3 regions of the Paenibacillus sp. FSL K6-2859 genome follow, and region 3 is predicted to be linked to each of the others. Evidence: riboswitches for the same ligand, from Rfam matches in the RefSeq annotation. Region 3 holds a riboswitch; each other region holds the start of a gene.
The links. A riboswitch is a leader RNA that binds a small molecule or an ion and turns the genes downstream of it on or off. The one in region 3 is predicted to bind cyclic di-GMP.
Positions count from the first base shown of each region.

Region 1: linked by a shared signal. The riboswitch ahead of MHB64_RS21480 (thiamine pyrophosphate-binding protein) and the one ahead of MHB64_RS01960 (anti-repressor SinI family protein) in region 3 are both predicted to bind cyclic di-GMP.
Region 2: linked by a shared signal. The riboswitch ahead of MHB64_RS03225 (transglutaminase-like domain-containing protein) and the one ahead of MHB64_RS01960 (anti-repressor SinI family protein) in region 3 are both predicted to bind cyclic di-GMP.

Region 1 is NZ_JBBOYU010000001.1:4,785,456-4,795,578, reverse strand. Features, by position in the region: gene ccsA (cytochrome c biogenesis protein CcsA) at 1-230, shown strand, start outside; gene MHB64_RS21500 (response regulator transcription factor) at 308-1,024, shown strand; gene MHB64_RS21495 (ATP-binding protein) at 1,025-2,461, shown strand; gene glpK (glycerol kinase GlpK) at 2,580-4,073, shown strand; gene MHB64_RS21485 (carboxymuconolactone decarboxylase family protein) at 4,460-4,828, opposite strand; gene MHB64_RS21480 (thiamine pyrophosphate-binding protein) at 4,839-6,479, opposite strand; cyclic di-GMP riboswitch class I at 6,637-6,732, opposite strand; gene MHB64_RS21475 (methyl-accepting chemotaxis protein) at 6,923-8,173, opposite strand; gene MHB64_RS21470 (helix-turn-helix transcriptional regulator) at 8,296-9,252, opposite strand; gene MHB64_RS21465 (SDR family NAD(P)-dependent oxidoreductase) at 9,426-10,123, shown strand, end outside.
Region 2 is NZ_JBBOYU010000001.1:723,311-733,433, forward strand. Features, by position in the region: gene MHB64_RS03200 (glycosyltransferase 87 family protein) at 1-1,002, shown strand, start outside; gene MHB64_RS03205 (phospholipid carrier-dependent glycosyltransferase) at 999-2,777, shown strand; gene MHB64_RS03210 (glycosyltransferase family 2 protein) at 2,878-3,858, shown strand; gene MHB64_RS03215 (GtrA family protein) at 3,845-4,252, shown strand; gene MHB64_RS03220 (class D sortase) at 4,286-4,936, shown strand; cyclic di-GMP riboswitch class I at 5,061-5,141, shown strand; cyclic di-GMP riboswitch class I at 5,250-5,330, shown strand; gene MHB64_RS03225 (transglutaminase-like domain-containing protein) at 5,344-6,153, shown strand; rRNA gene MHB64_RS03230 (16S ribosomal RNA) at 6,567-8,124, shown strand; rRNA gene MHB64_RS03235 (23S ribosomal RNA) at 8,387-10,123, shown strand, end outside.
Region 3 is NZ_JBBOYU010000001.1:439,314-449,436, reverse strand. Features, by position in the region: gene MHB64_RS01990 (PadR family transcriptional regulator) at 1-403, shown strand, start outside; gene MHB64_RS01985 (aldo/keto reductase) at 521-1,498, shown strand; gene MHB64_RS01980 (hypothetical protein) at 1,787-3,055, shown strand; gene sipW (signal peptidase I SipW) at 3,057-3,644, shown strand; gene MHB64_RS01970 (TasA family protein) at 3,736-4,335, shown strand; gene MHB64_RS01965 (helix-turn-helix domain-containing protein) at 4,495-4,824, shown strand; gene MHB64_RS01960 (anti-repressor SinI family protein) at 5,006-5,161, opposite strand; cyclic di-GMP riboswitch class I at 5,189-5,273, opposite strand; gene MHB64_RS01955 (2-oxoglutarate dehydrogenase E1 component) at 5,745-8,612, shown strand; gene odhB (2-oxoglutarate dehydrogenase complex dihydrolipoyllysine-residue succinyltransferase) at 8,665-9,939, shown strand.

The sequences.
Region 1 (10,123 bases), 4.3 Mb from region 3:
TATGGGCGCAAATAGCCTGGGGAAGATTCTGGGGATGGGACCCCAAAGAGGTCTGGGCACTCGTTACTTGGCTCTTCTATAGTGCTTATCTTCATTTACGATTGGCTCGTGGATGGCAAGGGCGAAAATCTGCCTGGCTTGCCGTTCTAGGTTTTTTGGTCGTAATGTTTACCTTAGTTGGCGTTAATCTAGTCATCGCCGGACTTCATTCTTATGCGGGGACGGACTGAGCATAGTTTACCTGCTAACACAGCACAATGGATTTAAGGTTACGTTCTACTGTATTTGATGAAGGGGTTGTTGTGAAATGGCAGATCATTTAAACAGAATTCTGGTAGTGGATGATGAGGAACGCATTCGCCGCCTGCTAAAGATGTATCTTGAAAAAGAAGGTTATGAAATCGACGAAGCTGAAGATGGCGAAATTGCTCTTCGTAAAGCAACAGCAAATGACTACGGTCTAATTTTGCTGGATGTTATGCTGCCTGGCATTGATGGAATGGAAGTGCTGACCCGACTCAGAGGGGTCAAGTCGACACCTGTCTTAATGCTTACAGCTAAAGGTGAAGAGATTAATCGTGTACAGGGCTTTGAAATGGGCGCGGATGATTATGTCGTGAAGCCATTTAGCCCTCGCGAAGTGATTTATCGCGTGAAGGCTATTATGCGCCGTTCTTCGGCAACAGCATTTTTGTCCAAAGAGAGCAACTCCAGTAATAACATTGTATTCACTCATCTTATTATTGAGCATGACGCACACCGGGTTACTGCTGGTGGTGAAGAAGTGAGTCTGACACCGAAAGAATACGAACTGCTGCATTATTTGGCGATTTCACCGGATAAAGTGTTCTCTCGTGAAGAACTGCTTAAAGATGTTTGGAATTATGAGTTTTTCGGAGATTTGCGTACAGTCGATACCCATGTTAAGCGTCTTCGTGAAAAACTGAATAAGGTTTCACCGGAATCCGCGGCGATGATTACAACTGTATGGGGTGTAGGTTATAAACTTGAGGTACCTAAATAAGTGAACTTCTGGAGAAGTCTTGTCGGCAAGCTGTGGGTCACGATCATCTGCCTGGTCGCTGTCGTGCTGATTACACTCGGGTTGTTTCTACTTCCCTATATCGACAGCAACTTTGCTAATTCCGGCGATATCAAACGTTTATTTATGTATACGTGCATGATCGGATTTTCCTTGACGACATTCTTCGCATTGTTCTTGTTCACCAAGATCACTCAACCGATGCAACGTGTCATCGAGGCTGCAAACAACATTCGACGTGGTGAATACGGAACAAGGCTGACGCTTGTCACAAGCGATGAAATTGGCCAATTGGCAACTTCCTTTAACCATATGGCTGAGGAGTTGGAAGAGAATATTCGCAGTCTGCACCATGAAAAGGGTCATCTATCCAGTGTATTGCGTAGCATGAGTGATGCTGTAATCACCTTTGATACCCTAGGCCAGATTATTCTGACCAATCCGCATGGTCAATCGCTACTTGAGAGCTGGAGCGATTTAGAGTGGGAACAAGAGAGCGACATTGAACCTCATACGGAAACGGCTGAGAGTAATGTTCCACCTCCCCTGCGTCCTTTATTTTTGAGCACGTTGAAGCAAGGCGGCGATGAGCGCTCGAATGTACATGTCCGGCAGGGCGTGTGGTCAGTGCATATGGCACCTTTATACTCTGAAGGAAGCATTCGTGGGGTGGTTGCTGTTCTGCGTGATGTGACTGAAGAGGTACGGCTCGAGAAAATGCGCCGTGACTTCGTGGCAAATGTTTCTCATGAGATTCGGACTCCGTTATCGATGATGCAAGGTTATAGTGAGGCTTTACTTGACGGTATGGCTTCTTCACCAGAGGAAAGCAGTGAACTGATTCAGGTCATTCATGATGAATCACTCCGTATGGGACGTCTTGTAAAGGATCTGCTCGACCTTGCGCGAATGGAAGCTGGACATACGGATATGTTGAAGGCAGAAGTAGATGTGAACGAACTGCTGGAACGAGTGTATCGCAAATTTTCCGTACGTGCGAAAGAGCGTGATATTCATCTGCAGCTAAATAAAGACAGCGATGTTCTTGTTCTTAAAGCGGCGGATGAAGATAAGCTTGAGCAGGTCTTAACCAATTTGCTCGATAATGCTTTTCGTCATACGCAGGGTGGCAAGAAGATCACAGTTCATACAGGAACTTGTGTCTTAGAAGGGCGTCGCTATTTTGAAATTAAAATTCAGGATGAAGGCGTCGGCATTCCGCAGGAAGATCTGCCGTATATATTTGATCGTTTCTACAAAGCCGATAAGGCACGTGTACGGGGAGAATCAGGTGGAACGGGACTTGGGCTTGCGATTGTTAAAAATATTGTTGAGTCGCATCACGGAACCATTTCAGCTTCCAGTAAGTTGGGCGAAAGTACAACCTTTACCCTAAGACTTCCTGTCGAAAAACAGTAATTCCAAACACAATGTGTGATAGCGCCTCTGACAGCAGAGGTGCTTTTTGTTGAAACAAACACATTAATCTTGTTCATCGTGGAACATATCTCATTGTTTATGCTTGGGAGGCCAGCAAATGATTTTATCTTTAGACCAAGGGACTACTAGTTCACGAGCCATAGTGTTCGATAAGGACGCTAGAATCGTCTCACAAGGGCAATACGAGGTTAAACAATCTTTCCCACACCCTGGCTGGGTGGAACATGACCCAGAGCAAATTTGGGCGTCACAGCTTGCAGCTGCAAGAGATGCGATTACTCGGGGCGGGATAACACCTCAGGAAATATCTTCTATTGGAATTACAAATCAGAGGGAAACGGCCCTAATCTGGGATAGAGCAACGGGTAAGCCGATTTATCCTGCGATTGTGTGGCAGGACAGACGTACTGCAGAGCTGTGTGAAGAGATCAAGAATAAGGGATTAGAGGGACTCATTGCTAGCAAGACTGGACTCGTTGTGGATGCTTATTTTTCTGCAACTAAATTCTCCTGGATTCTTGATCATGTGGACGGCGCACGAGAGCGGGGGAATAATGGCGAGCTACTAGCTGGGACCGTAGACAGCTGGCTAATCTGGAAGCTTACTGGTGGAGCTGTACATGCTACTGATGTAACTAATGCTTCGCGTACAATGCTATATAATCTACATAAGCGCTGCTGGGACGAAGAGCTGATGGAAGAGCTTGGTGTACCCCGCTCCATCCTGCCGGAAGTGAGAATGTCCGGTAGTGAATTTGGAGCAGCAGATGCGCAGTGGTTCGGGGCAGAAATACCTATTCACTCTGTATTGGGAGATCAGCAGGCTGCTTTGTTTGGACATACTTGTCTTGAACCCGGAAGTGCCAAAAACACATATGGAACTGGATGCTTTATTCTAATGAATACAGGTACAGAAGCTGTAGTCTCCAGTCATGGATTGTTGACCACTGTAGCTTGGGGAATGGGGGATGAACTCTACTATGCACTCGAGGGCAGTGTGTTTGTAGCCGGAGCGGCTGTACAATGGCTTCAGGAGGGGCTAGGCCTCATAGCGGAGCCAGCAGGCTCAGAAGACAAAGCGCGGGAAGTGGAGGACAGCGAAGGGGTTGTGGTCGTTCCTGCTTTTACTGGACTAGGTGCACCTTATTGGGATATGTACGCACGTGGAGCAGTCTTCGGTCTGACAAGAGGGACGACCTCGGCACATTTGGTACGAGCAACGTTAGAGTCGCTAGCATTTCAGTCTAGAGATGTAATTGGGGCGATGGAAAAAGACGCAGGCATGCCATTGACCGGACTTCGTGTAGATGGGGGAGCTGTTCGTAATGATTTGCTGATGCAGTTCCAGTCTGATATCCTCGGGAGTGAAGTGACTCGAACTACATATGCGGAGACGACTGCGCTGGGGGCAGCACTTCTGGCTGGATTAACCTCAGGAGTCTGGACAAGAGAACAACTAGAAAGCTTTAACAAAGCTGAGAGGGTTTTTTCACCTGAAATGGGTATAGATGAGCGTGAACGACGTTACAACGCCTGGAAAGACGCTGTAGCGCGTACCATGGGTTGGGAAAAACATGAAAGATATCAGTAATCAGGGAGATGCATATGTCCATGGTTAACGGAACAGAATCTGAGCTACCGAGTGGACTTTCAAAGCCTGCACTTCGGGCACTCCATGGGATGGGACCAAAAGGGCTTGATGAAATAAGGTGTGCGCTAACTGAAAAGGGGTTATTCTTTGCTAGCGAGTCCTAAAGACCAGATCAACATAAAAAGCGGCAAGCTAAGGTTAATCCTTGGCCTGCCGCTTTTTATGTTGTAACGCTTGATATTCAATAACAAATGTTACGTTTTTCCATCCAGCGCCCACTGTCCAGGACAGAACTTTATCTCCACGTTCGATCTTTCCTATAGTAATCTATCTTCTTAAATCACAATAATAAAGACGAAATGTGTATATTTATGTCGAATTATTATTTATTGGATCTCTTCTATGGTTTCAAGAAGAATATTAAAGGCTGTGATGATTCTAGGTGCCCCTATAGCGGGTACTAAGTGTAGTAGAATCCCTTTGAGCTGTTCTACAGTAACTCCTACACGAAGAGCCATAACATAATGAACTCCTAATTGATCGAACTGGCCCATTGCAATTAGAGCAGAAATAACAGAGACTTCCTTCCAGTCAGCTTCAATGGTATTGCGTTGAAAAATATCTCCATACGCATTACCCATGATGAATTCTGCCAAGTCAGGGAAATGTTCCTTAATCGGAGCTAGTGCTTTAGCGCCATAGTCTCCTGAGAGATTCGTGAAGTGGTTCAGACCACTGTTAACATTATCTTTCATAGTGAGCCTCCTAATTTAGGTTCAAAGTACGGTGTGCAGTCGGAGGGACTTCATCACGGTCTGTTAATAATTCAATAACTGCAACACGGTTAAGAGCAACGGCGTCCTTAATTGCAGTCGAGAATTGTTCCGCAGTCTCACACTTGTAGCCTGTCGCTCCTAGAGACTCGGCAAATTTCACAACGTCCATTGGGACTTCGTATATCGTTCCATCAATACGGCCAGTAGTTTTTTCCATCCCTTTAAGCGCCATATCGAGTTGCTTATTATTTACTACGATAAAGATGACAGGGATATCTTTGCAGACGGCGGTGTTTATTTCTGTACCTAGCATCATAAAACAGCCATCACCTGTAATACAGAAGACAGTTTCTTCAGGAGCTGCAACCTTTGCACCAATAGCCATACCGATAGAATTACCCATGCAAGCAAAATAAGCATCAAATACAAAACTGCCTGGTTTCTTAACCTTGTACCATTTAGCAGCATTGAATCCATGACTGCCGTCATCAACAAATACTGTATTATTGTCAGGAATCAGATCACTCATCGTGCTCATAATAGACGCAAGGGAAAGATTCTTCAGACTGGGAAGCTCTTCTGAATAATCTACATAAGGGATAGCTTCACGTTTAGTAATATGATTAGGATCAATATGATTTAGGTAGCACACTAGGTTATCACGTAGATCACCAGTGACTGGTATCGTTTTGGAGAACAAGATTTTTCCAACAAAGGTCGGATCAATATCAAATTGAATTAATGTTGTCGGGTGATTCTCCCGTTTTAGGTTACAGACGGTCATATCACTTAATCGTGATCCTAGAACTATAAATAGATCACTTTTATTCAACAGGTCATCCCCGTGGTTGCAACCTCCAACACCAATAGGACCATGATAGAGTGGGTGATCCCAAACCATAGCCCCTTTACCACCAGGTGATGTTACTACTGGTATATTAAAAGTTTCAGCGAGCTGAATAAGCTGGCTATGCGCCCCAGATCGATTGACCCCTTTACCCGCAATAATCAAAGGATTCTTTGAGGCATTGATAGCATCAACTACTCTGTCGATATTCGCTAGACTTACTAGAGATTCGCGTTCGGGAATTACAATATTGCACTCTTCCAATCCTTCTGTCTGTACATCAAACGGCACACAAAGATGAACAGGCCCACGTTGGTTAAGAGCAATTGAAATCGCATGATTAAAAATAGTACTAAAGTGATCACCGCGTTCAATAAGTTTACTGAACAAGGTGGCAGGTCTGAACATCTCCGCTAAATCAGCTAAGTAAGAGGAAGAGTCCTGACATTGGGGGATTCCAAGCTCTTTAATAGATTGGTGGCCCGTAATAAACAGCACTGGCAAGTTGTTGGCTTTCGCATGTGCTGCTGCTGTAAGCAGGTTAGTTCCGCCTGGACCAGAAGTACCAAATGCTACGCCTAGATTACCAGTTTTCAGCGCGTATCCAGCTGCTGCGAATCCGGAGCTGGATTCATGTCTCCCTGGAATAAATTCAATACCATAGTCTACCATCTTAAGAACTACGGGACAAATCGATTTACCAATGATCCCAAAAGAATGGGTCACTCCGAGGTTACGTAGTGCTTCCGCCATATAATCTGCGACTGTCTTCAAAAGATACACCTCACAAGTTGATTAATATTTATTATGTTATTGATCTTTCGAAGTGATCTGATTGATCAATAAACTCAAAAATAGAAAACCTGTGCTCCGAAAAAGGGCACAGGTTGGTGGCGTAAATCGCCGTAAAGACTGAACAATAGTTCAGCCGTCCCGGGTCCTTAGCAACCTGGCAATCATGGCCTCAGAGTAAAAATGAGGCTGTAGATCCATGGTTTTGCGTCATCCTCTTTCGAAGATTTTGCCTATATTAATTTAAAATTTATAAGAAGAATTTTCCTTTACAATATATTCCTTGGGATCATCCTTTGTCAATATATTATCGCAAATTAACTCGAATTTTGACGAAAGTCTTGTCAAACCTATGAAATAATAGAAAATAAACCGTCCCCTAAGACAAACTTAGAGGACGGTTTATGGCTTGGTTTATTCGTTATGCAAGTTGTTTAAAACTTGAAGATATGGATCGTTTTCTGTAGATTAAATACGGCTTGAGTCATTTTCTCAGTTTCTTCTGCGACGGACTGCAGGGCATTAATTTGTTCATTCATTGCAGCCGACACTTCTTCGGTGCCAGCAGCAGTTTCCTGAGTGATTGCAGATATATTTTCTATTGCACCTGAGATTTTCAAGGCACTTTCCAGCATAAGATCACTTTCAGAAGAGAAGGAAGAGATCTGCTCGGTAATATACTGCACACTTTGTACAATTTGAGCAAAGATATGAGCAGATTGAGTGATCATCTCATTCTGTACCTGTACGACTTCTTCGTTGATAGCGATATTGTCAATCGCTTGTTTAATATCAGTTTCAATGCTCCGAACTAAACCAAAGACTTCCTTTGTTGAAGCCGTTGATTCTTCGGCAAGCTTACGGACCTCCTGTGCGACTACTGCAAATCCTCGACCATGTTCTCCGGCACGTGCTGCTTCGATAGAGGCATTCAGCGATAACAGGTTAGTCTGTTCAGCGATCTCAGTGATGGTCTTTGTGATCATCGTTATTCCGCGAGCATTATGAGACAAGGCCTCGATAGTATCCGCTACTTTTTGAGTAGCCTGGATGTTTTTGCGCATGCCTTCAGCTTGAGTATCTACGGATTGGCGCCCTTGTTCAACCAGTTCTAATGTATGTATTGAACGTCTGTTCATTTCTTTCGTTGAGTTCGTATAATTGGAGACTTTATTCTCAATATCTTTAATAGATTCTGTCATTTCAGCGATATCCGTAGATATTTCATTTGCCCCAAGAGCTAGCTCATTTGACGAAGAGGCTACCTGTGCCATGACAATTTTTAAGTTCTGATTCTTATCTTCGATTCCACGGCTTGCATCCATAACCTGGCGCGTGATCTGCGATGCTTCTGTTAAAATCTTCTTGAGCTTGTCAATCATAGTATTAAAGGAACGACTTACGTCCCCCATAGACCCGTTCTCGTCAGCTCTACTAGTAAAATCCCCTTTAGAAATACTATGAGATACATTCGCGATGTCATCAAAAGAAGATGTAAGCGTTCTCTCGATAAAGCGGGCCACGGGTAAAGTTAAAGCAGCAAGAACAACGATTAGAACAATACCCAAAATAATGTTGCCTAAGATCATAAAAGTAACTAAAACAGGAATGGCAAATAGTGCGGCAATGAGATAACATCCGGCAACAATTCTTTGTTTTAACGGAAGTTTATGCATCCAGTTCATTGGTATAATGTCCTCCTTATTAATATTATGTATTGGTGTTATTATATGGGATTTAAAGGTGATTGGTCTATAGTAAGAACTGACATAAATCTTCTTTTAGGAGTAGTTCTTTAGATTTCGTGTCAAAAATCCTCATAAATAGCGGAAATTTTTGTGATAGAAGACTTTACCATCTCTAAAAGTTCTTGTGGTGAAAGTACAATAACTGAGGGACTAAAAGAAAGGATTATCCGGCAGGCAGACTCGATCGTATTAAATTCGGCATCTATGTTCACCCACTCTGCATTGCTGGTTGGCTCTATCAATTGGACAGAGACGAATCTTTCTCGCTGTAATTCTTTTAAGACAGATGTTCTAACCCTTAGCTTTACTTGATACTTTGGCAGTGCTGCTTTAAAGGCCATGGTGGACTCTTCCCAGTACTGTTTTAAATCAAAGTCATCAGGTCTTTTAAACCCCTCATGAGTCTCCTCAACGTTAACTAATCTGGACACACGAAAGGTTCTTAGTTCATCCTCGCTTTTGGCTACGACATACCATACACCGCGTTTTGCAACCAACCCAAGAGGATCAATGAAACGGACTGTAGTCTCATTACTCCGGAGATAAGTGATTTTAACTTTACGGTCCTCCCAAAGTGCTCCCTGCAGTACAGAAAGGAACGGATAAGTCTCATCTGAAGGATGCCAACTAGCACCATCAATATGAATACGCTCGCTTAGGTGATGTGCTGGGTTACTAGTTCGGTGTGAGGATGCAGCTTCTAGTTTGAGAACAGCGGAAGAGAAATCGTCTTGTATCCCCAGATCCTTCAATATAGATGCGTCAGTGGACAGAAGCAGTGAACCAATCTCTTGTGGCTTCATTCCCGTTAGGGAGGTTCGGTACCCTTCAGTTAGCATCCAGCCTCCTTCACGGCCACGTTCAGCTAAAATGGGTATCCCTGAAGCACTTAATGCTTCCATATCACGAAACACAGTTCGTTCTGATATCTCGAGTATTTGGGCCAGTTCTCTAGAAGTCATTTTTCCGCGATTTTGTAACAGAAGCAATATAGATAACAAACGGTCGGCTCTCATTAGGCTATTGTGCCTCCTCGAATTAATTATTGGACGATCACCATTAATCTTTTCTAAATCATGATTATATTATATATGTCAGTTGATGTCATATATACGGGCTATACTTATAAAACGTAAGGAATGATCACAGAATATTGAAATCCGAATTTATGTGGAAAGGGTTGAGGGCTATGACATTGAAAGGGAAAGTCGCTTTGGTTACCGGGAGCAGCAGAGGTGCAGGGAGGGGAATCGCTTTAGAATTAGCAAGAAGAGGCGCTTTTGTCTATATTACAGGGAGGACCACAGATATATCCGCCACAGAACATACTAAGGGGAGTATAGATAGTGTACTTAGAGAAATAAAAGAGAGTGGGGGTTCTGGTGCGGTAATACGATGTGACCATACGAAGGATCAGGAAACAGAAGCAGTGATCCGTCAAATCGCTGAAGAGAAGGGGCGACTCGATATCTTAGTTAACAATGTATGGGGAGGCAATGATTTAACTATTGAGCAGAAGCCTTTTTGGGAGTTACCTACAGCTCATTGGGACAATATGTTTAATGCCGGTGTGAGAGCACAAATGATCACAAATTATTACGCAATCCCCTTCATGCGCAAGGCAAAAACTGGTGGTCTAATTATCCATACAACCTTCTGGGATCATTATAAATATTTAGGCAACTTTTATTATGATCTTTCTAAAAATGCACTTTTACGTATGGCTTTCGGATTGTCGAAGGAGTTAAAGGATGACGGCATTGCGGTTATTCCACTTTCACCTGGATGGATGAGAACAGAAGCGGTTCTAGAAGCCATGAATACAGATGAGGAACATTGGCAAGAAGTTGAGGAACTGAAAATGAGCGAATCGACGAGATATATTGG
Region 2 (10,123 bases), 280 kb from region 3:
GGTTACATCATATATCAAATATCTCGCAAAAAACTGGGTACAGGGATAGCTTTTGGCTTAATGCTGTTGTTTCTGTTTAATCCGGCGGTGCTCGTTAACTCAGCAGCGTGGGGACAAGCGGATTCGTTCTTTTTGATTTTCCTGTTGCTCAGTATTCATGGCGCTGCGAACAAAAAGTTTGTTCAATCCGCGATATTGTTTGCATTAGCAACATTAATCAAACCACAAGCGTTAATATTTACGCCGGTATTGATGTTTGCTTTTTATCATCACCGTGCTTGGAAGCAGCTTGGATTAGGAGCTTTGTATGGATTAGGTATATTCGGATTGCTTGCTGCACCATTTTTCTGGAATAACGGTGGTTTAGTTGGGCTTATTAATCTGTATAAGAGTACCTTATCTTCCTATCCCTATTCTTCTGTGAATGCATTTAATTTGTATGCACTGACTGACCCCATGTGGTCATCCCTTGACTTAACCTGGCTGGGCATTACTTATCGTGTATGGGGCTTCATATTTATTTTAGTGGCAGTAGCCGTAGCAGCGTTTTATTCCTTCAAAAAAGATCGCTTGGATTTATCCAAATCCTACTTTATCGGTATGGTGCTCATTGTAGTGGTCTTTGTGCTAGGAACCAAAATGCATGAACGCTATATGTTCCCTGCTATTATTTTATGCATGTTCACTTATATAGCGAGTCGGGATCGTAGGTTTTTATCCTTATTCCTTGGATTCAGCTTAACGCAGTATATCAATGTAGCTTATACGTTGACCCATCTGAATGCAGGTGTAAATCCAGGTGCAGATGGAATCGTTTTGGTCACTTCTATCACTAACCTGTCATTATTGCTATACATGCTCTACATCGGTTATGACGTGTATGTTCGTGGGGGAGTAAAACCTCTTCCAGCACCACCAACACCTGAAGAAAAATATGAGGAAGACCTTAAAGTCGTCGAGCAAATAAGACCGCACCAGAAGGGAGGGAGACTTAAGCGATGAAGTTTAAGCGTATAGATTGGATATGTATTCTTGCCATTACTGCCGTTTACGCGGCAATTGCTTTATATAATTTAGGTTCTACTAACTCTCCAGAGACCTTGTGGGAGCCAGCTGCCAGCGGTGAAAGCTTCTATGTAGATCTAGGACAGACTAAACAATTGGAACGAGTGAATATATTCGGTGGTGTAGGTACCGGTAAGTTTAAGCTTGAGTTCAGTGAATCTCCTGATGTTTGGAGCAATCCGCTGGATGTGAGCGAGGATGTTGGGAATGTCTTCATCTGGAAAAGCCAACCTTTGAACGTTGCAGCAAGATACGTGAAGTTTACAGTCACATCTCCAGGGTTCACTTTAAATGAAATGGCCTTCTATGAGCAGGGAGGCGAAAGAGTACCTCTTCCTATAGCCGGTGTTACACCGGATGCTAATGCAGCCTCAAAAAGAGGAGAACCTGCCAATCTTTTTGATGAGCAGTCACTCATCCCAGAATATTCTAACTTTATGAATAGCACTTATTTTGACGAGATCTACCATGCACGGACAGCTTATGAATATACACACGGGATTGTGCCTTATGAGAACACTCATCCACCACTAGGCAAGCTATTGATCGCAGTAGGGATGGAACTATTCGGAGTCAATCCTTTCGGCTGGCGTATTATCGGAACATTGTTCGGGATTGCCATGCTGCCTCTCATTTATGTAATGGCACTACGTCTCTTTAAAAAGAGTAAATATGCAGCACTTGCAGCTGGATTGTTCGCACTGGATTTTATGCATTTCACACAAACAAGAATCTCTACGATCGATGTATACGGAGTATTCTTCATCATGTTAATGTTTTATTTCATGCAGCGATATTACACTATGAATTTCTTCAGGCAGCCCTTAAGAAAAACGCTAATTCCGTTATTCTGGTCCGGTCTATTTTTCGGAATTGGTGTAGCCTCCAAATGGATTGTACTGTACGGAGGAGCTGGGCTGGCCATTATGCTAGCGATTTCGCTCTTCGAGCGCTACAGAGAATACCAAGCATCGGGACGGTTGCTCGCGGAAGGGAAGATCAAAGACAAGGAACTGCTAGGCACTTGTCGCGAAGCCGTAAATTCATTCTGGAAGAATACCATTATTACCCTAGCTAGCTGTATTGCATTCTTCGTAATCATACCGGTCATTATTTATAGTTTATCTTTTGTTCCGGGTTTATCTGCTTCCGCAGAGGGCTTTACTATAAAAGGCTTGATTGATTCTCAAAAGAACATGTACAACTATCACAGTCAGCTTGTAGCTACACATCCTTTTGCGTCCTCCTGGTGGCAATGGCCGTTTATGAAGAGACCCGTCTGGTTCTTCAGTGGCAGTGAAGGATTGCCGCAAGGTCAGGTCAGCAGTATAGTGACTATGGGGAATCCGCTTATCTGGTGGACGGGTATATTCGCAATGCTGGCAACGCTGTGGATTACACTGAAACGCAAGGATAAGAACCTTTATATGATCTGGATCGCATTTTTCTCACAATATGTTCCGTGGATGCTTGTCCCAAGGGAAACCTTTATCTACCATTATTTTGCTATGGTGCCTTTTATGATTCTTGGTATTGTATATATAATGAAGTTGTTAGATAGTAAGTATCCTGAGGCTCGTTATGTTAGTTATATCTATGTGGCTGTTGCTTTGCTGCTCTTTGTCGCCTTCTACCCAGTCCTATCAGGGATGCAGGTAAGCGGAGATTATGTGAAGGATATGCTGCGTTGGTTCCCATCTTGGGTTTTCTAAGATTTTTTCAAAATATCTATAACAATAAGTTTATGCTTACAGCGTTATTATGAGGAATAGAAAGTTGTAACGCTCCATAAAGCTTTTAGGAGGAATAAAGGTGAAAGCCAGATATAGTGTAATTGTACCCATGTTCAATGAGGAGCAAGTAATTAGCGTTACTTATGAACGTTTGAAAAAAGTAATGGACGAATGCGGCGATACTTATGAGCTAGTCTTCGTTAATGACGGAAGTCGTGATCGTTCGGCCCAGATGATTCGGGAGATCAGTGATCGGGATGAATGCGTCAAGCTAATTGACTTCTCGCGTAATTTCGGACATCAGGTAGCAATTACAGCTGGCATGGACTATGCCGAAGGTCAAGCGGTTGTTGTTATTGACGCTGACCTTCAAGATCCACCGGAGGTCATTTTGCAAATGATCGAGAAGTGGAAAGAGGGCTATGACGTTGTGTACGCGAAGCGGCTGAAGCGCCGTGGAGAAACGATGTTCAAAAAAGTAACGGCTAAGATCTTTTATCGGTTGCTCAGCAGCATGACAAGTGTAGACATTCCTACGGACACAGGTGACTTCCGTCTTATTGATCGTAAGGTATGTGATGTCTTGCGGGGTCTCAAGGAAAAAAATCGGTATGTCAGAGGTTTAGTGAGCTGGGTCGGCTTTAAGCAGACGATGGTGGAATATGAGCGGGAAGAACGATTTGCAGGAGAAACTAAGTATCCTCTTAAGAAAATGATTCGCTTTGCGCTGGATGGGATCACTTCTTTTTCGCATAAGCCACTTAAGATTGCTACGTATGTCGGATTCTTTCTTTCCTTCTCCAGCTTTCTCTATTTATTCTTCGTATTGTTTCAAAAAATCTTTTTCACCTCATGGACGGTTCCGGGTTGGGCTTCCATTGTAGGCGTCAATTTGCTCTTTAACGGTATCGTTCTGATGCTGCTAGGTGTAATCGGTGAGTATATTGGACGGATTTATGACGAGTCTAAGGATAGACCATTGTATATTGTCAGTGAGACCATAGGATATCGTAACGAAGAAGAAGTGGATCGCCGGAAGGATTACAATGATGTCAGATAAGAACTTGCGGACTGCTTTCATACAGTTTCTCAAATTTAATGCTGTAGGTCTGGTAAATACCCTCATTGATTTCGTAATCTTCACATTACTGAACTCACTTGGGATGGTATATGCATTGGCACAGGTGATTTCTTATAGTGCAGGGACAGCGAATAGCTTTATTTTGAATAAAAAAGTAACCTTTCGGGATCGCGATCGTGGCAAAAAAGAAGGTTTTGATAAGGTACAGTTGTTGAAGTTTATCATGCTGAATCTGGTGGTCTTAGGGATATCGCTGCTATTAATGCATCTGTTGACTGACAAGTTAGGCATTCAAGTGTTGATCTCCAAGGTATTAGTAACCTTTGTTACGGTGATCATTAATTTCTTCGGAAGTCGTAAATGGGTATTCTAAAATCAAGAGAATCAATACACGGAGGTGACAATCATGCGTAAATTCTCGTGCGTGCTCATACTGGCTGGGATCCTTATCATGCTCTATCCAAAAGCTAACGAATGGTATAACGACTGGCAGCAGGATAAGCTATTAGAATCAGCTGAACTCAGCACCACTGAAAGCACTCCACCACCTGATCTGAAGAGCAGATATGCCGAGGTCACTCAGCTACTAGCGGAGGAATCCGTTCTAGATGCACAAGCACAGCCGCAAGAAACAGAAAAGCCGGAACCGGAAATTGAAGTGGGTGGCAAAGTCATCGCATTAATTGAGATCGATAAGATCGATCTGAAGCTGCCTGTATTAGAAGGGGCTACTAAAGCGAATATGAAGCATGCTGCGGCCCATATGAAAGAAACAACTCCATTAGGAGAAATAGGGAACGCTGCAATAGCTGCGCATAGAGCTAGAACTACGGGCAGATTGTTTAACCGATTGAATGAGGTTGTGATTGGGGATACGATTACGGTAAAAACTAGCGATCAGACTTATAATTACGAGGTTTATGATATTTCTGTTGTACTTCCTAGTGATGTGTCTGTTCTAGACGGGAATAACAAAGATAAAATTCTTACCCTAATTACGTGTGACCCACTAGTAGATCCTACACATCGTTTGATTGTTCATGCCAAGCTTTCCTAATCGTTGACGAGAAATAACAAGAGAACTCAAATACAGAGAAATAACTATAAAATAATAGTAAATCTAGCAATTTTGTTCTTGTTTACGAGGATAAATATGGTAGTATAAGACTATAAAAGCTAAACACGATAAACGGCAAACCTATCGAAAGGTAGGGACGCAAAGCTAAAGGGCCTTCCCGAAAGGATGGCAGCCAGTTACCGAATGAAGAGGCTTTTTTTGTTTTTATAAAATATATAAGAATCTTAGATTCATATTTCTACTAGGACTGATTCTGTTAATTTGTCTAGTGAAATTAGAACAGATAGAGCTTATACGATAACGGCAAACCTATCGAAAGGTAGGGACGCAAAGCTAAAGGGCCTTCCCGAAAGGATGGCAGCCAGCTACCGAAAGGGGTTTTATCCGTGAAAAAGGTTTATTTTATGATGATGGCGCTGTTCGTACTAATTACTGCGGTTCCGGTAAGCACAGCTCAAGCCGCAAGTGTAGATGCGAGCTGGTTGATTACATCAAAAGTGGCTCAAGGTGTTATTGGGATTAACTATGATATTCCGAAAGATAAAAGAATCAAACTCATGATCACTAAAGACAACAGCAGCTATACATATAACTTATATGCTTCTGGACAAGCGGAGGACTTCCCTTTACAACAAGGTAATGGTACTTATAAGGTTTCTGTTCTTGAGAACACAACAGGAAATAAATACAAATCGTTATATTCCGAAGTAGTAGATGTAACCATGAGTGACTCGAATTCCGTATATTTGGGCTCCGTACAGAATGTGAAATGGAGTTCTTCTGATAAAGCGATCCTTAAGGCAAAAGAGCTTACAAAAGGCAAAACAACAGATGAAGAAAAAGTTAAGGCAATCTATAACTATGTAGTTGCTAATGTACAATACGATTATTCTCTTGCTAATAACGTAACAACAGATTATATTCCGAACATTAACAACACTTTGAATACTAAAAAAGGAATCTGCTATGACTATGCTTCTCTTTTTGCCGCAATGCTGCGTAGTGTAGATGTGCCTGCTAAGTTGGTGATGGGGAATACTAGCTACGTTACCCAATATCATGCATGGAATGAAGTACTGATGGATGGGAAATGGGTTACTATTGATACTACGGTAGATGCATCGGCAGCGAAGAGTAAGAAGAATGCAGATTTTATTAAGGCTTCAAGTAAGTATACTGCAGCAAAATACTATTAATTTGCATCGCTAGAATCATAACTCTATTAAATAAACAACCAGCTTAATTATTAAGCTGGTTGTTTATTTTTCTATTAGGGGTTGCTTTTCTATGAATAGATAGGTTATTATAGTTAAGCGTTGTTGGAAAGCGTACAGGCAATGTTTGAGAGAGTGATATAAACGGTTTTCGAAAAATAAAGCTTGCATTACTGAGAACAACATGATATATTATAAGAGTTGCTGCTGAGACATTAAACGGCGCCAACGAGAACTTGATCTTTGAAAACTGAACAACGAGTGAGTAGGAAATCACGAAAGTGAATTCCAAAACTGATGAGTTTCACAGCGTATTTTACGCTTTTGAAATTTCATCGTGAGAATTAATTTTCTCGTCAGATGTTTCAAAATGAGCATATCGCTCTTTTCAATACTAATTGGAGAGTTTGATCCTGGCTCAGGACGAACGCTGGCGGCGTGCCTAATACATGCAAGTCGAGCGGAGTTATTTTGAAAGCTTGCTTTCAAAATAACTTAGCGGCGGACGGGTGAGTAACACGTAGGCAACCTGCCCTTTAGACTGGGATAACTACCGGAAACGGTAGCTAATACCGGATAATTTCTTTCTTCTCCTGAAGAAAGAATGAAAGACGGAGCAATCTGTCACTGAGGGATGGGCCTGCGGCGCATTAGCTAGTTGGTGGGGTAACGGCCCACCAAGGCGACGATGCGTAGCCGACCTGAGAGGGTGAACGGCCACACTGGGACTGAGACACGGCCCAGACTCCTACGGGAGGCAGCAGTAGGGAATCTTCCGCAATGGACGAAAGTCTGACGGAGCAACGCCGCGTGAGTGATGAAGGTTTTCGGATCGTAAAGCTCTGTTGCCAGGGAAGAACGTCCGGTAGAGTAACTGCTACCGGAGTGACGGTACCTGAGAAGAAAGCCCCGGCTAACTACGTGCCAGCAGCCGCGGTAATACGTAGGGGGCAAGCGTTGTCCGGAATTATTGGGCGTAAAGCGCGCGCAGGCGGTCATTTAAGTCTGGTGTTTAAACCTTGGGCTCAACCTGAGGTCGCACTGGAAACTGGGTGACTTGAGTACAGAAGAGGAAAGTGGAATTCCACGTGTAGCGGTGAAATGCGTAGATATGTGGAGGAACACCAGTGGCGAAGGCGACTTTCTGGGCTGTAACTGACGCTGAGGCGCGAAAGCGTGGGGAGCAAACAGGATTAGATACCCTGGTAGTCCACGCCGTAAACGATGAGTGCTAGGTGTTAGGGGTTTCGATACCCTTGGTGCCGAAGTTAACACAGTAAGCACTCCGCCTGGGGAGTACGGTCGCAAGACTGAAACTCAAAGGAATTGACGGGGACCCGCACAAGCAGTGGAGTATGTGGTTTAATTCGAAGCAACGCGAAGAACCTTACCAGGTCTTGACATCCCTCTGAATCCACTAGAGATAGTGGCGGCCTTCGGGACAGAGGAGACAGGTGGTGCATGGTTGTCGTCAGCTCGTGTCGTGAGATGTTGGGTTAAGTCCCGCAACGAGCGCAACCCTTAACTTTAGTTGCCAGCAAGTAATGTTGGGCACTCTAGAGTGACTGCCGGTGACAAACCGGAGGAAGGTGGGGATGACGTCAAATCATCATGCCCCTTATGACCTGGGCTACACACGTACTACAATGGCCGGTACAACGGGAAGCGAAGCCGCGAGGTGAAGCCAATCCCATCAAAGCCGGTCTCAGTTCGGATTGCAGGCTGCAACTCGCCTGCATGAAGTCGGAATTGCTAGTAATCGCGGATCAGCATGCCGCGGTGAATACGTTCCCGGGTCTTGTACACACCGCCCGTCACACCACGAGAGTTTACAACACCCGAAGTCGGTGGGGTAACCCGCAAGGGAGCCAGCCGCCGAAGGTGGGGTAGATGATTGGGGTGAAGTCGTAACAAGGTAGCCGTATCGGAAGGTGCGGCTGGATCACCTCCTTTCTATGGAGAATCGTCTTCTGCAATGAAGACATTCAAATCGGAAGTTAAACTTCCAAATCTCAGGTTTAGGCCTGTTACTCACTCGTTGCTCAGTTTTGAGAGTTTAAGCTCTCAAGTAAGACTTGATCCTTGAAAACTGGATACCGAAACGAATTTGCGTTTTAGAACATCTTTTAGCAACTTGTGCAAACAAGTAAATGTTATTAGTGAGATGATTCCAAGAGAAATGTCATTGTATGATATTTTCCTACGGAAAAATCAAGGTTAAGCTAATAAGAGCACACGGAGGATGCCTAGGCGCCAGGAGCCGACGAAGGACGTGGCGAACAACGAAACTGCCTCGGGGAGCTGTAAGCAAGCTTTGATCCGGGGGTGTCCGAATGGGGAAACCCAGCTGTGGTAATTCGCAGTTACTCATCTCTGAACACATAGGAGATGTAGAGGCAGACCAGGGGAACTGAAACATCTAAGTACCCTGAGGAAGAGAAAACAATAGTGATTCCGTCAGTAGCGGCGAGCGAACGCGGAACAGCCTAAACCTAAGAGCTTGCTCTTAGGGGTTGTGGGACGTCTCACATGGAGTTACAAAGGAATATGGTAGGTGAAGAGGTCTGGAAAGGCCCGCGATAGAGGTAAAAGCCCTGTAACCTAAACTGTGTTCTCTCCGAGACGGATCCCGAGTAGTGCGGGGCACGTGAAACCCCGTATGAATCCAGCAGGACCATCTGCTAAGGCTAAATACTACCTGGCGACCGATAGTGAAACAGTACCGTGAGGGAAAGGTGAAAAGCACCCCGGAAGGGGAGTGAAATAGAACCTGAAACCGTGTGCTTACAAAAAGTCAGAGCCCTATTAATGGGTGATGGCGTGCCTTTTGTAGAATGAACCGGCGAGTTACGTTTAACATGCAAGGTTAAGTCGAGAAGACGGAGCCGCAGCGAAAGCGAGTCTGAATAGGGCGAATGAGTATGTGGACGTAGACCCGAAACCGTGTGATCTACCCCTGTCCAGGGTGAAGGTGCGGTAACACGCACTGGAGGCCCGAACCCACGCATGTTGAAAAATGCGGGGATGAGGTGGGGGTAGCGGAGAAATTCCAATCGAACTCGGAGATAGCTGGTTCTCCCCGAAATAGCTTTAGGGCTAGCCTCGGTATAAGAGTAGTGGAGGTAGAGCACTGATTGGGTGCGGGGTCCGCAAGGATTACCAAGCTCAGTCAAACTCCGAATGCCATATACTTATTGCCGGGAGTCAGACAGTGAGTGCTAAGATCCATTGTCAAAAGGGAAACAGCCCAGACCATCAGCTAAGGTCCCCAAGTGTGTGTTAAGTGGGAAAGGATGTGGAGTTGCACAGACAACCAGGATGTTGGCTTAGAAGCAGCCACCATTGAAAGAGTGCGTAATAGCTCACTGGTCGAGTGACTCTGCGCCGAAAATGTAACGGGGCTAAACACACCACCGAAGCTATGGCTAGATACGTATGTATCTGGGGTAGGGGAGCGTTGTATGTGGGTTGAAGGTGTACCGTAAGGAGCGCTGGACAGCATACAAGTGAGAATGCCGGTATGAGTAACGAAAAGATCAGTGAGAATCTGATCCGCCGAAAGCCCAAGGTTTCCTGAGGAAGGCTCGTCCGCTCAGGGTAAGTCGGGACCTAAGGCGAGGCCGAAAGGCGTAGTCGAAGGACAACAGTTTGAAATTACTGTACCACCGTAATCCGCTATGAGCGATGGGGTGACGCAGGAGGGTAGTGACGCGGACTGATGGATATGTCCGTCTAAGCAGTGAGGCTGATGTGTAGGCAAATCCGCACATCGTTAAGGCTGGGCTGTGATGGGGAGCGAAAATTACAGTAGCGAAGGTCATGATCTCACACTGCCAAGAAAAGCCTCTAGCCAGGAGAAGGTGCCCGTACCGCAAACCGACACAGGTAGGCGAGAAGAGAATTCTAAGGCGCGCGGAAGAACTCTCGTTAAGGAACTCGGCAAAATGACCCC
Region 3 (10,123 bases):
CGAAGCTTTAGAAGTGATTAGCAGCAGTGATCGCCCAGACAAAACCATTTACGGTATTACTGAGCAAGGTAAAAATTTATTCGAGCAGTTAATTCTACAGCAAATTAAAAAGAACGAGCCCTTCTATCATCCGATGTATATGGCTCTAGCCATGTCCCGTCATGTTGATCAAAACAAGGTGGAGAAGCTGCTCGAAGAACGTATTCGGGAAACCGAACATCAGGTGAATCTGGCTTATCAGGTATATGAAGAACATATTCCTATTGTTCCTCGTTCCGCCCTTCATCTCATGTACGGCACCTATGAACACACCCTTATTGAACTAAAATGGCTGCAACGTCTCTATGATGATGTTGTAGCACGCAAGTTGAATGACATTGGAACACCACTTAATACAGAGTAGAGTCCTTAGGGCCTCTACTCTTTTTTTGCTTTTCCAGAGACAATAAATACCATACTAGAATCTAAGCGTGTACAATATGTACGTGTACGCAATCATATTTCCCTGGGAGGAATCACATTGTTGAGAACGCTGCCTTTAAACAAGCGCGGTATACCAGCCAGCCGTATTGCTCTAGGTTGTATGGGATTTGGTGGGGGCTGGGATCATGAACCGATTACCACCGAGAATGTTAAGCAAGGACATGCAGCCGTCGACGCTGCACGATCTATTGGTATCAATATGTTTGATCACGCAGATATTTATACCCGTGGTAAAGCCGAGAAGGTATTCGGTCAGATCTTTAAAGAACGCCCAGGACTCCGCGAAGAAATCATTATCCAATCAAAGTGCGGTATTAAGCTAATGGAGCCTGGAGACAGTTCTAATGTCTTTGATTTCTCAAGCCAGCATATTCTAAGCAGTGTGGATGGAATATTATCACGACTAGGAACGGAATATATTGATATTCTGCTGCTGCATCGACCTGATCCTTTAATGGATCCGGAGGAAGTGGCCTCCGCATTACATCAATTGAAGACAGCTGGTAAGGTTCGTCATTTCGGCGTCTCCAATATGAGTGCAGCGCAGATCAAAATGCTGCAAGCCTATTGCGATGAACCTTTTATCGTAAACCAGCTACACATGAGCCTAGCCAAGCTCAGCTGGGTCGATGCTGGAATCAGTGTAAACCGTGAACCTTGGAAGGATATTACCTTTCCCGAAGGAACCCTTGAACATTGCCGAATGGAGAACATTCAGCTTCAAGCTTGGGGCCCACTCGCACAAGGCATATTTAGCGGACGTTCATTAGAGGATCAGCCAGAGAATATCGTCCAGACAGCCGCCATGGTTAAACAAATTGCAGATAAAAAAGGAACAACACCCGAAGCCATAGTGCTATCCTGGCTAATGACACATCCGGCAGCTATTCAGCCTGTGATTGGGACTGTGAATCCGCAGCGCATCGCTGCCTGCGCCGATGCGGACAAGCTGGAGCTTACTCGAAAAGAATGGTATGACCTATATGTTAGTTCACGTGGTACTCGTCTTCCCTAACTGAACCCACAATTAAAACTCGCAAGAATTCTTAATAGCCTAATCGCGCTTCACGCGCGATTAGGCTATTTTTAATGCAGTCGCCTCTTATATCGTTCTTTATTGCGAATAAAAATAGATATCAAGCGATAAACCGAGATAAATAGAGATAAATTAACATTATCGTTCTTTATAGAGTACAAATGAGACTTATTGACAGTTTTCTTTTCAAATTATTCCATGTATTATTCATTACAGAAGTTGTTCTTAATAAAGAACAATAATAACGAACCAAAGTAACTCAAGACATTGAGGGGAGGTATTCCTCTGAGACCCAGATCAGCAAAAAGAAGGCCTAAACGAAAGAAGCAAATCGGATTACGTGTTCTGCAATCAGGAATGGCTGTCTCCGTCTTGTTTCTGACTACCTCGCAGCAAGTGGGTAGTACCTATGGTGGTTTTGGAGCTACTGCGCAAACCACTAGCACCATTAGCTTTTGCGAAGTATTTCCAAACTCGATCAAGGGGCTTCTAACAGAACTCAAAGATCATATCGAAAGAGCTACTGCTTTAAAAGGATCTCTGCAAAGCTATACCCCTTCAGGCAGTCTCTCAGACGTTTCGGGAATAGAAGGCATGACGCTGGATGAGCTTGATGTCGCAGCGCAAGAGATTTCCACACAAATCTCCGCACTTCAATCTCAAATCAATGGCGTGAATGAGCAACTGGCCACCAACAGCCAAATTTGGAACGAAATCAATGGTGAGCTGAACGCAGCAGCAGCCGTCCTATTCCAGATTGGAGGATATATGACCTCTCTAGATTCAAACTGTCTAGAAATCAAGGATGAACCATTCTTCAGAGAGCTGCAAAGCAGCCTAAATCAAAGTGGGGTAATCTCTGAATCTCTAAATGCTTCATTAAAGGGAGTTATCCAGTACCTAAACTCCATACACGACATCGGCCTTCCATTTGCTTCGGTAGTGACCAGTGATGTATATGGACAACCCGAGTTACGCAATGAGGCGTTTCAGCAGCCGTTGCCTTTCCTGATTCCTTTTAGTCAGCCGGCCGGCAATATCTCTAGCGAACTGACCTCCACTTATGAGAATCTCAACACTGAAATGAATGACCTTAAAGAATCCGCTACTTCAGGAATCAGCAATCTTCAGAGTCAGCTCCAATTGATCAGTCAAGCCCGTGAACAACAATTGGAAGCCCTTGAGAAAGCCCGATTAGAGGCGCTGGAACAAGCGAAGAAAGAAGAAGAGCGTTTGGCCCTGGAGAAGAAGGAAAAGCAAGAAGCCGAGGACAAAGCGAAAGCAGAAGAGAAAACAAAAACGGAAGTGACTCCACCGACAGGTGAAGCAGCTCCAGAAAACATAAATAAAGAACAACCTGAAGCCCCAGCCACTAACCCAGTCGTTCCGGGAGTTGGTGAAGAGCCAACGATTCCACAAGATGTACCACAGCAAAAGGTTCCTCAGGAGACGCCAAAGGCGGAAGATACAACCTCTTCCCCACCGGCAGCAACACCAGCTCCTGCGGCCCCTCAACAAGACAAAGGTGGAGAATAATATGCGGATTAAAAAAATGATCAACAATACATTATCGAGCATCATGCTTGTCATCTTTATCCTGCTGGTGGTAGCTGTAGTTTTATCAAAGGCCTCCGGCGGTGAACCTGCCTTCTTCGGATACCAGATCAAATCCGTACTCTCAGGTTCGATGGAACCAGGGATTCACACCGGATCGATTGTCGCTTTAAAACCCGGAGGAGATATGAATCGCTTCAAAAAAGGCGATGTTATCACCTTTAGAAATGAAGAAAACCTGCTCATTACTCACCGTGTTGTGGAAGCAACAATGAACAACGCTACTGGTGAAGCCATGTATCGTACGAAAGGCGATAACAATGATGCGCCTGATATGAACCCTACCAGTTCAACGAATGTTGTAGCTGAGTATACCGGGGTTACCGTACCTTACGTAGGTTACGCTATGAATTTCGCAGTTTCCAAAGCTGGAAGTGTCGTGCTCATGATCGTACCAGGCTTGATGCTCCTGCTCTATGCCCTGTACTCATCATGGAAGGCTGTAGCTGCACTCGAAAAGAAAAATGCTGCTATACTGCCCACCTCTCCACCCCCAACTGAAATACAGTAATCCGTTGATTGTCCGCTTCCGCTTACGAACCGGAAGTTACAATATATAAATTTTATAAAAAAACCACAAAAACCGAGGAGGAATTTTAATTATGGGTATCAAAAAAACATTGGGTCTTGGCGTAGCATCTGCAGCACTGGGTTTATCATTGATTGGTGGAGGAACCTTCGCTTACTTTAGTGACACTGCACAAAACACTTCTACATTCGCTGCAGGTACACTCGATTTGAACTCCGACCCTTCTGTTATCGTAAATATCGCAAACCTGAAGCCAGGTGATACTGTATTTAAAACCTTCAAATTAAAAAATGACGGTTCCCTCGATATCGGATCTGTTCTTCTTAAGACAAGCTACTCCGTTAATGATGTGGGCGGTAACAACAACGGTGTTGATTTAGGTAAATCCATTAAAGTTAAATTCTTAACAAATCTTGATAAGAGTAATATATTTCAAGCCGATAAAGTAGTTTATGAAACAACACTAGCCGATTTGAAAGCTTTGTCCCCTGATATCGTAGAAAGAAAGTTTTTACTCAGTGAAGCAGCTGGAATTAAAGCCGGTACTAATGATACATTCGCAGTCCAATTTGAATTTGTTGATGATGGCCAAGATCAAAACTATTTCCAAAAGGATTCATTAACACTAACTTGGGATTTCTTTGCTAAACAAGGCAAAGGAACTGACTACTAATCTAATAAGTCTTCCATTCGAAGAGCAGCAGATTCTTATTCCGGAAAGCGGATAAGTAGATGCTGCTCTTCTCTTTACAATAAACTTTGTCGAATTTATCGATATTTGCTATACTAATAACAAAAAATACGGAGGGGCGTCAGCATAGTGGCACAAAATATGGGCCAACGTATCCAGCATCTCCGCCTAGAAAAGGGATTCTCCCTATCTGAGCTTGCGGACAGAGCGGATGTTGCTAAATCGTATCTTAGCAATGTGGAGAGAAACATCCAATCCAATCCTTCCATCCAGTTTATCGAAAAGATCGCCGATGCGCTTCAGGTATCCATCCATGCTTTGCTCTATGGAGAGCCTAATGATGCTGAGGAATCGCCTTTAGATTCGGAATGGTTCCGATTGGTGCAGGAAGCTATGGCCTCAGGCATAAGCAAACGCGAATTCAAGGAGTTTCTGGACTACCAGAAATGGCGCCTGGATCAGAAGGACTAATCCTTCATCTGATCTAATAAGATCCTCTTCTACTCATACTATCAAACATAAACGCCTTCGCCCTCCTAACATGGATGGCGAAGGCGTTTTATATTCTAACCATGTATCGTGTACAACTTATAGAAAAAGGGCACAGCGATTTATCGCCATGCCCTTTTTCGGTATATAACGCTCTAATGTATTACTGCACGGCTTGCACAGTCTTCTCCTGAAAGAATCGACGAATTTCATCTGCCTTTATGCCAGCCTTCTTAGCTGCTAATAATAAATGTACCCACTCTACGTCTACATCAATAACCTGCTGTTCTCTGTTGCTTCCCTGGTTGGACTTGTCCAAAAAATCTCCTCCTAAGATTTTACGTCCCCAGGCAATCCGGCTGTCATAGTATTTCTACCTTAGACCCGCGACTTTGTGCCCCTGTCTTTCGGCAGGTTTACCTTTTACTGGACCCTTTACACGAAAGGATCTACTTCAAAAAGGATGAAAAACGCTAACTGCAATAACATTATACTATACTAAAGTGGAAAAGTGTGTCGATTTCTGATTAGTTTTTCCATTAAAAAACAAAAAATAGAAGCTCTTTTCTGTGATATCTTGTCCTATTAACACGATACTCGTCCTATTCATAAAATTAATTAAGCCAATATAATGATGCTTCCTTCCCTATTAGTTAAAAATAAGGATATTAGAATCATTTTAGTGGGCCTTAGGAATGGGTAATGAGAAGAAACAGCGTTCTTTTCATTAGAACAAGCTAACCCATACCATTTTGCGAACGTATTGGACGAAAGAATGAATTGATTACACGTGTGGAAAGTAGCACAATAAGATGAGAAATGAAACCGCAATCATCACAGCTCCAGTAAGCGTTGACACAAAATGTCACGTATGGAGTTCATCCGTTAAGGAGGATGTATTCATGGCAGCCAAAGAGCCCTATAACGAATCCATTTGGAGTAAGTATTACGGACCCAATTTAGGCTACATTCAAGAAAGATATGAACAGTTTGTGAAAGATCCATCCACCGTAGAGAATAATTATCGCGAGCTTTTTACAAATTCGGGTCCCCCACCCCTAACACCGGACAGCGAACCGGCTCCACAGCCTCGCATTTCGGGAGACACCGAATGGCTTAGAAAGGCAGTAAGAGCTTCCAAGCTAATCGCTAATATTCGTATATATGGCCATATGGCCGCTGATATTGATCCGCTTGAGCGTGATCACAATCCCATGGCTAAATATCTCGAACTCGAAACCTATGAGCTGACTCGTGAGGATCTGATCGCACTACCTGCCACGCTCATTTGGGAGAATGCCCCGAATGATGTGCATACCGGATGGGATGCAGTTCAGCGTATGCGTCAGGCTTACACCAAGACGATCGCCTATGAATTCGGGCATGTGCATGAAGAAGAAGAACTGAAATGGTTGAACAGACAGGCAGAATCCACAAGCTCACCAGCGCCTTTAAATAATACAGAACGTAAAGAGCTGCTAAACCGCCTGATCCAAGTCGAGCAATTCGAAACCTTCCTCCACAAAACCTTTGTGGGTCAGAAGCGTTTCAGCTTGGAAGGCAATGACGCTCTCGTACCGATGCTCGATGAAATCGTACGCGCTGCTGCGCATGACGGTGCAGAGCATATTCTGATGGGCATGGCGCATCGTGGTCGCCTCAACGTTCTTGCCCATATTTTGGGCAAACCTTATGATATTATATTTTCAGAGTTTCATCATTCTCCAAACAAGGAGCTTTTCCCTTCCGAAGGCTCTACAGGCATTAACTATGGCTGGACGGGTGATGTGAAATACCATCTCGGTGCAGACCGCGCTGTTCGCGAAGGAGAAACCGTACGCACAAGAATAACACTAGCGAATAACCCAAGTCACTTGGAATTCGTCAATCCTGTCGTGGAAGGCTTCACTCGTGCTGCTCAAGAAGATCGGAGCACAGCCGGATTGCCGAAGATTGATACCAGTAAAGCTATAGCGGTGCTAATGCATGGCGACGCTGCTTTTCCAGGTGAAGGAATTGTTGCAGAAACACTTAATATTGGCAAACTTCAAGGTTATCAGAATGGCGGGACGATCCATATCATTGTTAATAACCGGATCGGCTTTACGACAGAAAGTGAAGACTCCCGTTCAACGCATTATGCGAGTGACATCGCAAAAGGATATGAAATTCCAATTATCCATGTCAACGCTGATGATCCCGATGCCTGTATATCAGCTGTTCGTTTAGCTAGCGCATATCGCAATCAATTCAAAAAGGATTTCGTTATTGATCTCATCGGTTATCGTCGTCATGGACATAACGAAATGGATGATCCTGAAACTACACAACCTATCGTGTACGGCAAGGTGCGTAATCATCCAACCGTTTACAAGGTGTATGCGGAGCGGCTACAGCGTGAGAAAATCCTTACAGCTGAAGATGTACAAAAGATGCACATTGAAACAGAAGGCGTATTGCAACGTGCATACGATAGTATGAAGGAAGGCAATCACAAGAAAAAAGAACCAAAAGCCTTCGTTCCTCTTCAAACAGAGCGCTCAGCGGCAGGGACTACAGCCGTACCGATCTCCAGTCTGCAAGAGATTAATCGTGAGCTACTAACCGTACCTGATGGATTCCAAGTCTATCCGAAACTGGAACGTATTCTGCAGCGTCGCAAGGATGCATTGAATGAGGGTGAAAAGGTCGACTGGGCACTCGCCGAGTCTCTCGCTTTCGCTACCATCCTGAAGGATGGAACGCCAATTCGACTTAGCGGTCAGGATGCACAGCGCGGCACCTTTGCACACCGCCATCTAGTACTGCACGACAGCAAAACAGGAGAATTATTCTCTCCGCTTCATCAGCTAAGTAATTCCCGTGCTTCCTTTGGCGTATATAACAGTCCGCTATCTGAAGCTTCTGTGCTAGGTTTTGAGTATGGATATAATGTGTTCGCACCAGAAACTTTCGTCATCTGGGAAGCACAATATGGCGACTTCGCCAATGCAGGTCAGGTTATATTTGATCAATTCATTGCCGCCGGACGTGCGAAATGGACACAGCGCAGCAATCTCGTCGTCATGTTACCGCATGGTTACGAGGGACAGGGACCCGAGCATTCCAGTGGTAGATTAGAACGCTTCCTGCAGTTATCCGCGGAAGAGAACTGGACCGTTGCCAACTTGACCACCGCTTCTCAATATTTCCATGTCTTGCGGCGCCAAGCTGCTTTATGTGGACAGGAAGACGCTAAACCACTGGTGATTATGACGCCGAAGAGTCTCATTCGTAATTCGCGCAGCACATCTGCCGGTACTGAGCTCGCCTCCGGACAATTCCAGCCTGTGTTAGCAGAGCCCCTGCTAGGCCAGAAACCAGGTGAGGTCAAACGTCTGGTAGTCTGCAGCGGTAAAGTAGCTATCGACATCCAAACAGAGCTAGAGGCTGCTTCAGACAAAGGTTGGTCATGGCTACATGTACTACGCTTGGAGCAACTCTACCCGTTCCCAGAAGTTGAACTGAGTGCTCACTTAAGCTCCTTCACCTCCCTTCAGGAAATTGTCTGGGTGCAAGAAGAGCCGAAGAATATGGGCGGATGGAGTTATACCGAACCTCGGTTACGCGCCATCGCACCGAACAACACTAGCGTAAGATATATCGGACGTCCTGAACGTTCCAGTCCTGCGAGTGGTTATGCAGATGTTCATAGCTTTGAACAGCGTAGAATTGTTTCAGAGGCCCTAAAAGCAAATTCACAAGTACAAACAGCTGTACCATCCTCTTAAGAGGATGGTATCACAATAGCGTAAACCATTATGTTTGGGGAGGTAACGGCCTGTGTCAGAAATCTTAGTACCCGATCTGGGAGAATCTATATCCGAAGGAACCATCTACAAATGGCTGGTTAAAGAAGGCGACACGGTAGGTCAAGGTGATGTGCTTGCTGAGTTAGAGACGGATAAAGTCAATTTGGAAATTAGTGCGGAGGTGGAGGGTGTCATCTCCTCCATCCTGCGTCAAGCGGGCGAGAACGTAGCCGTGGGCGAAGCCATCGGCATCATTGGAGCCGCTAGCGGCAGTACACCGCAGGCCGCTGAGAGCAAAGCGCCTGAAGCGGCACCGGCAAGCGGCACCGCAGCAGCCGCACCTGTAGCAGCGCCCGAAGTCGCTGTAGCGGGTGGCGAAAGCCCCGCTGCACTGGCATCGCCGGGCGCACGCAAGCTGGCACGGGAGCGCGGCATCGACCTCGGCGATGTTAGCGCCCGTGATCCTATCGGCCGGATTGGTCAGGCCGATGTGTCGGGCCATGGTGCAGCAGCGCCACAGGCCGCTGCACCGGTAGCTCCGGCGGCGCAAGCCAAGCCGGAGCCAGCGAAGCCGGCAGCGAGCAAAGCCGCTCCGGACGATGGCAAGCACGTGGAGCGCAAGCGCATGTCGCGCAGACGGCTCACGATTGCCAGCCGCTTAGTTGAAGCGCAGCAAACTGCAGCCATGCTGACCACCTTCAACGAGGTGGATATGACCGCGATCCTCGACATCCGTAAACGCCGTAAGGATGCGTTCAAAGAGAAGCATGAAGTTGGACTAGGCTTTATGTCCTTCTTCACCAAAGCTGTGATCGGAGCACTGAAGACCTATCCACTGCTGAACGCTGAGATCGACGGTGAAGATCTGGTCGTTAAGAAGTTCTACGACATCGGTATTGCAGTTGCAGCTAAGGAAGGTCTGGTGGTTCCGGTTGTCCGTGACGCGGATCGCCTAAGCTTCCCGGAAATCGAACGCCAAATTGGCGATCTCGCTTCCAAAGCACGCGCCAATACACTCAGCCTCTCCGAGCTACAAGGCGGAACGTTCACCATCACAAACGGTGGTGTATTCGGTTCCCTGTTATCCACTCCGATTCTGAATACGCCTCAAGTGGGTATTCTAGGGATGCATAAGATTCAATTGCGCCCAATCGCGCTGGACGAAGAAAGAACCGTTAACCGCCCAATGATGTACATCGCCCTTTCCTACGATCACCGGATCGTTGACGGCTCTGAAGCGGTTAGCTTCCTTGTCAAAGTGAAGGAATTGCTGGAAGATCCCGAAGCGCTGCTGCTGGAAGGCTAACCCTGATCGATCTTTCGACTTAAGAATATAAAAAAGGTATCCCTAAAGCTTCGCATTAGGGATACCTTTTTTTATATCTGAATCAACTTTTGAGATGAAGTATTTCGTAAGTACAGGGTGAATCATGAATCCTTAGTTTAGAAAGCCCGGCGCTGTCAGCAATGCTTCCTACCTTGCATATGAT